Regions from separate parts of the Primorskyibacter sp. S87 genome, predicted to be linked through region 1. Evidence: riboswitches for the same ligand, from Rfam matches in the RefSeq annotation. Region 1 holds a riboswitch; the other holds the start of a gene.

Region 1 (6,384 bases):
TGGTTCCGGATCGGTTTATGCGATGACTGCAAGAGACGGAGATGGCGCCTATCTCGATGGGTCCAAGACCTACAAGGTGACGCTTCCTGGGCCGGTTCCGGCCAAGAACTTCTGGTCATTCATGCTCTATAGCGGACAAACCCGCTCCATTCTAGAAACCGACCAGCAGTCTGGTGGCATCGACTCGAACCGCCCGGGTATCAAGCCCAACGAGGACGGTAGCTACACGATCTATGTTGGGCCAGAGGCTCCTGAGGGATGGGAAAACAACTGGGCCCAAACCATGCCCGGCAAAAGCTTCAATGTGATGATGCGTCTTTACGGCCCGCTGGAACCCTGGTTCGACAAGAGCTGGAAACCAGGCGACTTCGAACTGGTTGAGTGAGATGGAACAACCACGCAGGTTCAGTAAATAGTAGATTGTTTGCGGCTCCGTCTAGCGAATAGACGGAGCCGTCTACACGCATCGAGATCAGGCCGCTCGCTACACTTTGCAAAGTCAGGTTTCTGCGCATTGTTGCCATAGGCGACCGCTACCTGAGGGGAGAGTCCGCTTTCCGGGAGTGAACCAGTTACTTCCAAGCGAAGGTCGGTTGGTCGAAATGCGAGACTCGGGTTGTCTTGCCCCGTAGAGCGATTTCTCGAAACTGATAGAGAATGGCTGCCGTAGGAGCATACATGTAGTGCCCCAACGTCGGGAAGAAAGCCGACAGCACCGGGTGTTCGCTGTTGCCGCTTTCCTCAAGTCTTGGGATATCGGGACTATCAAGCTCCCGCAAAGGCAAGTGGAACACTTTCGCAACCTCGGACGGGTCTGGGCGCAACTCCACCTCCCCAGAAGCCCGCACAACAATCGGCGAAATTCTGAACCCAGACCTGGTTGGAAACTGGTCGAGCTGGCCCAAAACGCTATCTGCACCCAGATCCAAACCCAGTTCTTCGTGCAACTCCCTGAGGGCGGCATCAACCACAAGCTCACCTTCGTCCAGGCGGCCGCCAGGCAAGGCGTACTGACCGCCGTGGCGGTTGAGCTTCGGGGGCCTCAAAGTCATCAACACGCAGGCCTCACCCGTTTCCTGGTGCTCAGTAACTACGATTGCCACAGCAGCATCTCGCAATCCGCTTTGCTCGACCGTCTGGGCCGAAAAACTCCCAAGATTGACTTGGAGCTGCGACAGCAGATCAGGGCTGAATACAAAGGGCTGCACTAGACGATCCAATCTTAAAAAACTCCGGCCGGAGAATACCTACTCCTCCCACCTGAGGGCCTTCAAAGCAAGAAGGGCAATCGGCGAGCCTGCCACAACTAAATCTTGCACCTTGCGGCGACAAATGCACTTAATACTAGAGAATCAATGCCTCAAAGTTGATCTCCCTGACGTCTCTCGCCCAATGAGGTGGCGAGTTCAGGTGATAGTGCAACTTTATGGGCAAATCGTGCAAAGTTATGCGCAAACGCTGTGCAATATTATGGGCGAAACTCTGAAAATTTCCTCAATGAAATCAATGGAAGGGATGCAGCGTTATGCGCACACCTACAACCCGCCGCCGAAGCGGTAGCGGCCGCTGCGGATGCCTTGAGGAACGATCGGCGGGACGTTGGCAGTTTGCTGTGCTTGGTCATGGGGACTGGTCTCCCGTTCAGTGTTTGGGTTGGACGAGGGCATCGGCGCTTTCGTCCAGATCCTCGAAATGGTGATAGGTGAGCGTGACGGTCAGCACGCCGGGGATCTGATGCATGTCCATGATCTGATCCGAGGCACGCTGGGTTTCCGTGTCTTCGACGGTGACGACGATGCGGCCCTGATCATGGGCATGCACCTCTCCGCCTTGGGTTTCATTGATCGCTGCAATGACCTGCTCGGTCATCTCGGGCATGGCGTGGACCAGGCAACCGCAGATATTAGTCATGCACAGGTCTCCATCTGTTGCGTGGGCTTTTGAGGGGGGTGTTCGAAACTGATAGCATCCACCGGGCAGGACGCGGCGCATCCGCCACAGCCCGTGCACAAATCTGCATCAAGAACCGGTTGCGCGCGTCCACCGGTCCTGAGCTGAAATCGGATTGCACCGTGGTCGCAGAAGTCCTGACAGGTGCGGCATTGAACGGAGTTGAGCGACAGGCACCCGCTTTCCACACTGGCCTTCCATGCCCAGTCCTGATCACGTCTCAGCGCTTCGGGTTCGCAGACATCGATACACTCGCCGCAGAACGTGCATTTCCCGGCTTTGAAGTCGACCTTTGGAAATCCGTCGGAATCAAATTCGATAATGGATTCGGGGCAAGCCGGACCGCAATCGCCGCAGCGCGCACACGTGTCGAAAAATACCGAATCCGGTAGCGCCCCAAACGGGCGCATTTCCACGCTGGAATTGAACCCGCCCTTCAAAAAAGAGCGTCTGTTCGGATTGTGCGGCACGCGTGGCTCCCATTTTTGTGGCTATCGCAAATTGCCTGTGGGCGACCACTAACTGAAATTTTTGGAACTGTTATTGATTCAGATCATGTTGGATTCGAAAATTAGCCAATTTGAGTCACCTTTAAGACGGTGGAATCACAGAGGCTTACGATGCGTCAACTTGTGTGGGTCATCGTATTCCAATGAGCCGGGAACCGCTATTTCAGACTGCCGCAACATACTGAGGACGGCGACGGTTTCACCATCGGCAGGGATGTTCGTCCGGGTTCCGATTTTGCAGATTGACGCAGCAAGCCCGGATTTGGCATAAGCGCCGGACATTCGGTTCCGCAGGCATTGCCCTGTGGAAGCAAAAGGGAACACGGTGCGGCCTGACTTGTCTGGCCAAATCCGGGACTGCCCCCGCAACTGTAGGCGGTGAGCGCGGCTGATCATGCCACTGGAGAGATCCGGGAAGGCCAGCCAAGCGAAGAGCCGCAAGTCAGGAGACCTGCCGGATGTTCAGGCCCTTCACGGGGCCAAAGCAACCGGACGCCGGGGTGGGCGTCTGGCTCGTGCCGGACCTGACAAGGCCCGGCCCTTGCCGCATCCTCCCGTTCGTCCCTTCTGTTCAGGCGATCCCATTGGGGTCGTCGGTTTCGATGAAGGACGTCAGATGAAGAAGACCCTATTGGCCGCCGCCGCTGCCATTTCAATCCCCTCGCTTGCGGGGGCGCATTTTCTACTCAACTACACAGAAACCGCCATGATCGACCGTCCCGGGGACGTGCCGGTCAAGCTGATTTTCTGGCACCCACAGTCCAACGGTCACGTGATGGATCTGGAAATGCCGCAGGCATTCTACATGATCCACAAGGGCGAGAAGGTGGATCTGATGGACCGGTTGCAACCGTCCCGCTTTCGCGCCGGCGAAAACGAAGGGGCCGCGTTAACCGGGAGCGTGCCGGTGAAGCGATCAGGCGACTACGTGCTGGTGACCGTTCCGCAGCCCTATTTCGAGGAAAGCGAAGATAAATATATCCAGCAAATCACCAAGGTTTTTCTGAACCGCAACGAGCTGCCCACAGATTGGGATCAGCCGGTCGGGCTCAAGACCGAGATCATGCCGCTCAACAAGCCCTACAACGTGATTGCCGGGTCAACCTTCACCGGCCGTGTTTTGTCCGGAGGTGAGCCCGTTTCCGGTGCGGAGATCGAAGTAGAGTATATGGCTGCCGAACCGCGGCTGGATGGTGACGGGACCAAGCCGGTGACTGCCGCGCCGATGCCCGGTGGCGCGATCGTCGCCATTTCGGACGCAAACGGCTATTTCACATTTGGCATTGCCAAGGCAGGGTACTGGGGATTCGCCGCGCTCGGATCCGGGCCCGATACCGAGTTCGAAGGCAAGGAACTCAGCCAGGATGCGGTGATCTGGATTCGCGCGCATAACCTGGAATAGGGAGCCCGGCGCATGCACATCGTAGACGGAGCCCTGTCCACACCCGTGATCCTCGGCGGCGCTGCGCTTGCCGTGGGCGGGCTGGCGATGGGGCTGCGGCAACTCCCGGTCGAGAAGATCCCGGCCGCCGGTGTGCTGTCGGCCAGCTTTTTCGTAGCGTCGCTGATCCACGTTCCGATCGGGCCGTCTTCGGTGCATCTCATCATGAATGGCCTGGCCGGGCTGGTGCTCGGCTGGGCGGCTTTTCCGGCACTGTTCGTGGGGCTTTTGCTGCAGGCAGTGTTCTTCGGTTTCGGTGGGTTGACCGTTTTGGGTGTCAACGCGTTCAACATCGCGATGCCCGCAGTAATTGTCTGGATGCTGTTCGGCCGGTTGGTCGTCAGCGGCACACCAATGACGGGTGCGATCTGGGCCGGGATCGGCGGGGCCTTGTCGATCGGGCTGACAACGGTGTTTGTTGCTGTCTCGCTGGCCCTGACCGGCGAAGAATTCCTGCCGGCCGCAAAACTGGTTTTCTTTGCCCATATTCCGGTGATGGTGATCGAAGGGCTGTTGTCCGCAGCGGCGATTTATCTTGCGCGCAAGGTCAAGCCGGATCTCTTTGTTTCCGTGAAGGGGGCCTGAGGCATGACCCGTGCGCTCCTCCTCTTTGTCCTGCTCTTTGCTGCGGCGCCGGCCTTGGCGCACAAGGTGATCGCGTCGGTTTTTGCCTCGGGCAACATGATCGAAGGTGAGATCGGTCTTTCAAACGGTGAAATGGCTTCGAACCAGCCGGTCGAGGTGTTCGATGGCGAAGGCAACCGACTGGGCGAAACGATCACGGACGAGGATGGGTTCTTTGTCTTTGCCCCGGAACAGCCTGTGGCCCATCGCTTCTATTCCGATCTCGGCGCCGGTCACGTCGCAAATATCACCATGCCCGCCGACGAAGTGGCCGCCATACTGGGCGTCGCGGCTGAAGAGCCCGTTGCGACCAAGCCCAACGCTGTCGCCAAAGGCACAGTTGCGGTTGCTTCGCTGTCCGACGAAGAGCGCGCGGTAATTGCCACCATCGTGCGGGACGAAACCAGATCCCTGCGACGCGAGATAGCTGCATACAAGGAAAAGAACGATCTTCAGACCATCCTTGGCGGGATCGGGTACATCTTTGGCCTGTTTGGCCTTGGGTTCTATCTTGCCGCCCGGCGCAAACTGAAACTGGCGGGCTGACCGATGAACCAGGTGTTGTCCGCAGGAGCAAAAACCCAGTCCAAGACCGGCGCCAGCTTTGCCGTAGGCCTGATCGGCGAGATCGACCCGCGGGTGCGGATCGTGGCCGCCGTCGCCTATGCCGCAACCGTCGTGTCGCTTTCGCGCTTTGAGGCGCTGGCGGCGGCGCTTTGTATTTCGCTGAGCCTGTTGGCGGTTTCACAACTGCCGCCGCGCCCGACGCTCCGGCGGGTCGCGGCCATGGACGGGTTCATTCTGTTTATGCTGGTGATGCTGCCGTTCACCATGCCTGGCACGCCAATCTTCACGCTCTGGGGTTATCCGGCGTCGTGGGAAGGGCTCTGGCGCGCCATCGAGATCGCGCTGACCGCCAATGCCGTTGTGCTGGCGCTGATGACGCTGGTGGGCACGATGGAGCCGGTCACTTTGGGCCACGCGCTGCACAAGCTGCGCTGCCCGGACCGGCTTGTTCACCTGCTGCTCTTTACCATCCGCTATATCGAGGTTCTGCGCGAGGAATACCTGCGTCTTCGCACCGCCATGCGCCTGCGCGGCTTTCGACCCGGCACCAACTGGCACACTTATCGCAGCTTTGGCTATCTCGTGGGCATGATGCTGGTGCGGGCGGTGGAACGTTCGGAGCGGATTCTCGAGGCGATGAAATGCCGGGGCTTCTCGGGCCGCCTCGTGGTGCTGGAGCGCTTTCGCCTGCGCCGCATTGACCATTTGTTCATAGCAACGGTATGCGCCGTCCTGCTGGCCCTGATCGGCCTGGAGGTCGCCCATGTCGCTGATTGAACTGTCCGATGTTCATTTCGCCTATCCCGGCCATGACTCCGTGCTTAATGGGGCGACTCTGACGCTCAACGAAGGCGAGCGGCTATCGATCACCGGTCCGAACGGCGCCGGAAAGTCGACATTGCTGCGCATGATTGTCGGGTTGCTGACACCGGATTCCGGCAGGGTTACCGCCTTTGGGCAGGATCGGCGGGTCGAGGATGACTTTCACGAAGTGCGCCGCCGTGTGGGTTTCGTGTTTCAGGACGCCGATGACCAGCTGTTCTGCCCGACCGTTGCCGAAGACGTTGCTTTCGGCCCGCTGAATCTGGGTCGCAGCCGGGAAGACGCGCTTGAGATCGTCGACAATGTGCTGTGTTCACTGGACCTGATGCACCTGCGTGACCGGGTCACGCACAAGTTGTCAGGAGGGGAGAAGCGGCTGGTGACGCTGGCAACCGTACTGGCGATGCAGCCCGAGATCCTGCTGCTGGACGAACCGACGAACGCGCTTGACGTCAAGAACGAAGCGCGGCT
Region 2 (6,384 bases), on a different contig from region 1:
AGGCCGCCCGGCTTGGCCATCATATCGCAGTGATGCGACCCGGCGGGCTGACCCACATTTCCGCACCCTCAGCGATGCCGCCCCGAAATGTCGATGATGAGGAAACCTTGCACCTGCAAGGGACGCTTCTGAAACAACTGATGTCGGGAGGTGCAATATGAGAGCGCCTCATGCCCTGATCGCAACCGTTTTTGCTCTGGCGGTCTGGCAGGCTGCGGTTTGGCTGACCGATTTCCCCAGTTTCATTCTGCCCGGACCCGGCCGTGTGGCCGAGACTTGGTGGCAGAACCGATGGTTGATTGCCGAACATACAGCTGTAACGGCGATCGAAGTTGCCTTGGGCCTTTTGGTCGGCGCCGGCCTGGGCATGATCACGGCCCTGCTGCTTGCACTGTCAAAATCCGCGCGGGTGATCCTGCAGCCCCTGCTGGTGTTTTCGCAGGCGCTGCCGGTTTTTGCCCTCGCTCCGATACTGACACTATGGCTGGGATACGGTCTGGGTTCCAAAGTGGCCATGGCGGTTCTGATCATTTTCTTTCCGGTCACGACGGCTTTCTTTGACGGTCTGGTCCGAACGCCACAGGGATATCTGGATCTCGCACGCTCCATGCAGGCAAACCCACGCGCTATCCTTTGGCAAATCCGCGTACCCGCTGCGCTGCCCTCGTTGGCATCGGGTCTGAAACTTGCTGCCGTCTATGCCCCGATCGGTGCGGTGATCGGCGAGTGGGTCGGATCTTCGTCGGGTCTCGGCTACCTGATGCTGCTGGCAAACGGCCGCGCAAAAACAGACCTGATGTTTGCCGCGATGCTGACACTCGGACTGTTTTCAGTGTTGCTCTACGTGGCGGCCAACTGGGCAACGGGTTATCTGGTTCGCCGAGCCACAGGCCAGCGTTGACGAAGCTGTCAATCTACCCGACACAACTGTCAGGATATTGTGACCCCTGATCGGCAATGCTAGTTGGCACGGATGACAAACAAGACCCTTGCAAAACCCCGTGGCTCGGAAACCCTCTGGCTTGAAGGTGCAAGCGACCTGCTCTGCGGTGGCGGCGTCGAGGCTGTGCGGGTGATGCCGCTGGCACGCAATCTGGGGCTGAGCCGAACCAGCTTCTATTGGCATTTTGAGGATCGTGACGCGTTGCTGGACGCATTGGTTGCGCGCTGGGAGGAAAAGAACACGGGCAATCTTGCCCAACGCGCCGACGCCTATGCCGAGACCATCTGCGAAGCGATGTTCAACCTGTTTGACTGTTGGCTGGATGATGATTTGTTCGATTCGCGGCTGGACCTTGCGATCCGCAATTGGGCGCGCACGGATCCCAAGCTGCAAGTCCAGCTGAACGCAGCCGACGCTGCTCGTAAAGAAGCGATCGAACGGATGTTCGTGCATCACGGGTATTCCGAGAATGAGGCGAAGATTCGAACGATGACCGTTCTTTACACGCAGATCGGGCACCTCTCGATGCCTGTTCAGGAGAGCCGTTGGCAGAGGCTGGCGCAGATGCCGGATTTTGTAGAGGTCTTTACCGGGCAGCGTCCGAGCGAGAGCGAAGTCGGACGTTTCATGTCCCGGCATCTGACAGAGTGAAGACGCGCCACGCTTTCTGATCCCAAGTCTTCGAGGTCACTCTTTCACAATCCGGTTGGCCAGCACCCCGATCTTTTCGATCTCCAGCTCAAAGTGGTCCCCGGGTGAAAGCCGCTTGCCAATCTCAAGACCGCAGCCGGTGCCAACCGTGCCGGAGCCGATTACCTCACCGGGATAAAGGGTTTCGGAGGCTGACACATGGGCCAGAATCTTTCCGAAATCATGGTGCATTTCTTTTGAGTTGCCCCCTCCCCAGCGCTCGCCGTTGACCCGAGCCTCCATATCGAGGGCGACCGGGTGGCTGACCTCGTCCGCGGTCAGGATAAAGGGGCCAAGAACGTTGCCGGTATCGAAATCCTTGCCCTTTGCAGGACCGAGTTGGCCAGGCATTTCCGCCATCTGAGCGTCTCGCGCCGAGACATCGTTCAGGATCGTATAACCAAAAATGAAGCTCTCGGCCTCCTCCGGCCTGATGTTCTTGCCCTTCTTGCCGATGACCACGGCCATTTCCAATTCAATGTCCAGAAAACTGGCATATGCGGGCCAAATCACATCCTGCCCGTGGCCGACAAAGCTAAGCCGATTGCCCTTGTAATAGATCGGCTGCTCGAACCAAACGCCGGGAATTGCAAAGGGCCGCCCTGTCATCTTTTCCGCAGCGGCAAAGCTGTTCTTGAGATGTGTTTCAAAGGCCAGGCAATCACGAAACTGCACCGGCAAGAGCGGCGGACAGAAGGTGATTTCTTCTTCCTCGAGAATACAACGATCCGAGGCATCCGCTATTAGACCGGATGCCAGATCCAGCGCCGGATTCCCTGCGTAGATCACCGCCATCATGTCGATGAACCAGGCGCAGTCTTCCCCTGCCAGTTCAGCCGCAAGATGCAGATCGAGCAAACGGCCATCCTTAAGAGCGGCAACAACATGTTCGCGCCCTTCGTAGCACACGGTTCCAAGTCGCATTGGCTTCCTCCTCGAACAAGGCCGCTGCCCGGACAATGCCGGGAGAGGCATCTTGATTTTGAACGGGAAGCAGGAGATCTCGAATCCGGCAGGCGGCAGGCTTTCGAGATTCGAAAGCTTCTCCATGTGACAATACCCGATTTCCTTCGAGGAGTGGTGACCTTCGCAGATGATCGCAAGGCCATCGGGCTTTGCCCATTCCGCTCGGTCAGCCGAATGGGTGCGCCTCAGCTCCAAGCGCCTGTTCCCGTTACCCGTCCTCCCCTCCGGTCAGGGAGAGCGTCGCATTTTACCCCATGCCGCAGCCTTTCATCAGATCGACCGGTTCGCCTTCGTGGTCTCCCGCCGGTGTATTCGCCACTACAATTCCGTGCGGCCTGAGCATGTGGCTGATCCAGTTCAGCTCTGCCTCGCCATCAGCCAAGATGCGGTCTTATGCGATGTCGCGCATCAATGCCGTTCGGGTGGCCGCTAGATTCGTCGCGAGCGTCTCGCCTCGGTGACTGCGGCACCCGGTTGCCGCCGGTGACGCCTGCAAGGTCGCTTTTCCGCCAAAGTACCTCCGCATTGACCCGCTCAGGCCCGTTGCGCTTGACAAGGTGGCCGGGCATGCCGCATTCCGCTGTTCGCTGGTGTCCGAGAAATCGGATGAAAAGGGAATGCACCACCGGGAACTCTCCCGCCAAGTGCAGCCGCCCCCGCGACCGTGACCGGAAAGGGTGCCCAAGCCACTGGCCAAAAGGCCGGGAAGGCGGGACAGCCGCCGGAGGATCCTCAACAGGGACCCTCCGATATCCGCAAGCCGGGAGACCTGCCAGCAACCGAAGACCGATAACCGGGCGGGGTGTTCCGGTGACGGGCCGATGTCTCGGACCATGGCCCGCATTAACCCCGTCCCCCAGACCCAAAGGGGGATGAGACGTGACTGAGACCGATCCGGTCGAACTGCTGGTCTGCACAACCTGCCGACGCGGCCTGCCGATGGAAGAAGATGCCCCGCGACCGGGGGCTTTGCTGCATCAGGCTCTTTCAGGTGCCGGGTTGCCCGAAGGCATCAAGGTTAAACCCGTTGAATGCCTGTCGAACTGCGATCAGGGCTGTTCGATCGTGCTGCGTGGCGGCCCCGGGCGCTGGACCTTTGTTTATGAAAACCTGCACGAGGCAAACGACATCGAGACAATCGTTGACGGCGCCTCGAAGTATCATGCCACACAGGACGGGTTGGTCCCATGGCGTGAACGTCCCGTCCATTTCCGCAAGAACTGCGCTGCCCGCATCCCCCCGATTGGAGCCCGACCATGAGCACTTTGGAGAAACTTCCCGTCACTGTCATCACCGGCTTTCTCGGCTCGGGAAAGACAACACTGATCCGTCACCTGATGCAGAATCCGCAGGGCAAGCGTCTGGCGGTTGTGGTTAACGAATTCGGCGATGTGGGCGTCGATGGTGAAATCCTGAAAAGCTGCGCCATCCCCGATTGCCCAGCAGAAAACATCATGGAACTGGCCAACGGCTGCATCTGCTGCACCGTTGCTGATGATTTCATTCCAACCATCGAAGCACTGATGGCGCTGGACCCACGGCCAGATCACATCCTGATCGAAACTTCCGGTCTGGCCTTGCCGAAGCCGCTTCTCAAGGCCTTCGACTGGCCCGATATCCGTTCCAAGATCACTGTTGATGGCGTCATTGCGCTGGCCGATGCCGAGGCCGTTGCCGCAGGCCGCTTTGCACCCAACGTGGCGGCAGTGGATGCCCAGCGCTTGGCTGATGACTCGATTGATCATGAAACGCCACTTAGCGAAGTGTTCGAAGATCAGATTTCCTGCGCCGACATTATCTTGCTGACCAAACCTGACCTGGCCGGGCCTGACGGTGTGGCAAAGGCCAAGGAGGTTATCGCCGCCGAAGCCCCGCGCCCGCTGCCGGTCGTCGAGGTGGCTGAAGGCGAGGTCGATGTGCGAGTGGTGTTGGGATTGGAAGCCGCGGCCGAAGACGACATGGACGCCCGCCCCAGCCATCACGACGCACCGCATGACCATGACCACGACGATTTCGAAAGCGTCGTTATCAACTTGCCCGAACTCTCCGACCCGGCGGAACTGGTCGGCAAAATCGAACGGCTGGCCAACGAGATGAACATCCTGCGGGTCAAGGGCTATGCGGCGGTGCAGGGAAAACCGATGCGGCTTCTGGTTCAGGCTGTCGGCGCCCGGGTGCGCCACCAGTTTGACCGGCCATGGAAACCGGATGAAAACCGCCTTGGCAGGGTTGTCGTAATCGCTGAACATGACGATATCGACGAAGCGGCGATCGGCGGTGTCCTAGCCGGTGTTGCCGAGCCTGCCGAGTAAGGGAACCGCCCCGCATGCATGTCGTCTTCCGCGAGAGCCACGGGCTGGAGGAAACCGAGACCCCAACCGATCTGGGACAAAGCCCAGCGGATCTGGTGGTGCTGTCCTTTTCAGACAGCGATCTCGGTGCTTTCGCCGCCGGGTGGCATCGCGGAGGCGGACCCGACGGGCAAATGCCGACTCTTCGGCTCGCCAATCTGGCGGCGCTCAAGCACCCGCTTTCCGTAGACACCTATGTCGAGCAGACGCTGACCGGCGCCAAGGGAATCCTGATCCGCCTGATTGGCGGCGTGCCCTATTGGACCTACGGGTTGCAGCAAGTGCTTGCATTGGCTCAGGAAAAGGATTTGGCCCTTGCCGTTCTGCCCGCAGATGGAAGGGAAGACACCCGGCTTGACGCCTACTCGACGCTTCCGGTCTCAACGCTAAGGCGGCTGGCCCATCTGTGCGACACCGGCGGCGAAGTGGCTGCACAGGCGGCGCTGGCGCAGATGGCATTGGCGACCGGCCTCTATGCTGGGCCGGTTCTGGGTGCCAAGACGATACCGGAATGCGGCGCCTGGTGTCCGGAACGTGGCGTTGTCCCAGCCGAGGCTGCATTCGATGGCATGGAAAAGCCGCGCGTTATCATCACCTTCTATCGTGCCTACGTGACCGCTGCCGACACCGCGCCGATCGCCGCGCTGGTGCACGCTTTCCGGAACGCTGGTTTTGCCGCAGTCGCGCTGTTTGCACCTTCGCTCAAGGCTCGGGCATCCGCCGCATGGTTGAGGGAGCAGACGGTTGCCCTGTCCCCGGCTGCCATCGTGAATGCCACCGCGTTTTCCGGCAAGGGAGATGACGGTTCGTCACCGCTGGATGCGGCGGGTGTGCCGGTCTTTCAGGCCATGCTCGCCACCTCGGGCCGGGCAGCTTGGGCCGAAGCCGAGCGTGGGCTGTCACCTACCGATCTGGCGATGCATGTGGTCCTGCCCGAAGTCGACGGGCGTATCACCGGGTCCGTCATATCCTTCAAGGAGACCGCACAACGCCTTGAGGATCTGCAATTCGCTCGAACCCTGCACACCCCGGACCCGGACCGCATCGCCGCGCTGGTCAACCGGGTTCGCCATTGGGTCCGGCTGGCAGACAGCCCCAACTCTGAGAAAAACCCTGTTCTGGTGCTGTCCACCTACCCGGGGAAAACGTGGCAGATGGCGCATGCTGTTGGGCTGGATGCCCTTGCCTCGGCAGAGAGCATCCTCACGGATCTGCAAAGCGAAGGCTACGACATATCCAACGGCACGCCGATTTCCGAAGAGTTGCAGCACGCTGAGATCAGGTGGCCCGTCGAGCATTACCGGCAAGCCCTTGCCTCGATTTCGCCGCAATTACGTCAAAATTTGCAAAGTAAATGGGGATCACCCGAAGATGATCCGGCATTTTCGCAATCTGCCTTCCATTTTTCCGCAGTACGGCGCGGCAAAGCAGTTG

What was found. Region 1 has a riboswitch for cobalamin ahead of ACP15U_RS17890 (DUF4198 domain-containing protein). Riboswitches for the same ligand answer to the same signal wherever they lie in the genome.
Region 2: it holds a riboswitch for cobalamin, as region 1 does, so the genes downstream of both, ACP15U_RS01365 (DUF1636 family protein) here and ACP15U_RS17890 (DUF4198 domain-containing protein) in region 1, are expected to answer to the same signal.

What each region holds. Positions count from the first base shown of each region.
Region 1 is NZ_JBNAGF010000012.1:71,219-77,602, forward strand. It holds gene ACP15U_RS17865 (DUF1254 domain-containing protein) at 1-385, shown strand, start outside; gene ACP15U_RS17870 (NUDIX hydrolase) at 573-1,208, opposite strand; gene ACP15U_RS17875 (twin-arginine translocation signal domain-containing protein) at 1,469-1,624, opposite strand; gene ACP15U_RS17880 (chaperone NapD) at 1,642-1,911, opposite strand; gene napF (ferredoxin-type protein NapF) at 1,908-2,420, opposite strand; cobalamin riboswitch at 2,726-2,932, shown strand; gene ACP15U_RS17890 (DUF4198 domain-containing protein) at 3,076-3,861, shown strand; gene cbiM (cobalt transporter CbiM) at 3,874-4,485, shown strand; gene ACP15U_RS17900 (cobalt ABC transporter permease) at 4,489-5,070, shown strand; gene cbiQ (cobalt ECF transporter T component CbiQ) at 5,074-5,868, shown strand; gene ACP15U_RS17910 (energy-coupling factor ABC transporter ATP-binding protein) at 5,855-6,384, shown strand, end outside.
Region 2 is NZ_JBNAGF010000001.1:260,439-266,822, reverse strand. It holds gene ACP15U_RS01390 (ABC transporter ATP-binding protein) at 1-161, shown strand, start outside; gene ACP15U_RS01385 (ABC transporter permease) at 158-901, shown strand; gene ACP15U_RS01380 (TetR/AcrR family transcriptional regulator) at 974-1,594, shown strand; gene ACP15U_RS01375 (fumarylacetoacetate hydrolase family protein) at 1,631-2,557, opposite strand; gene ACP15U_RS01370 (hypothetical protein) at 2,847-2,981, opposite strand; cobalamin riboswitch at 3,171-3,390, shown strand; gene ACP15U_RS01365 (DUF1636 family protein) at 3,479-3,859, shown strand; gene cobW (cobalamin biosynthesis protein CobW) at 3,856-4,911, shown strand; gene cobN (cobaltochelatase subunit CobN) at 4,926-6,384, shown strand, end outside.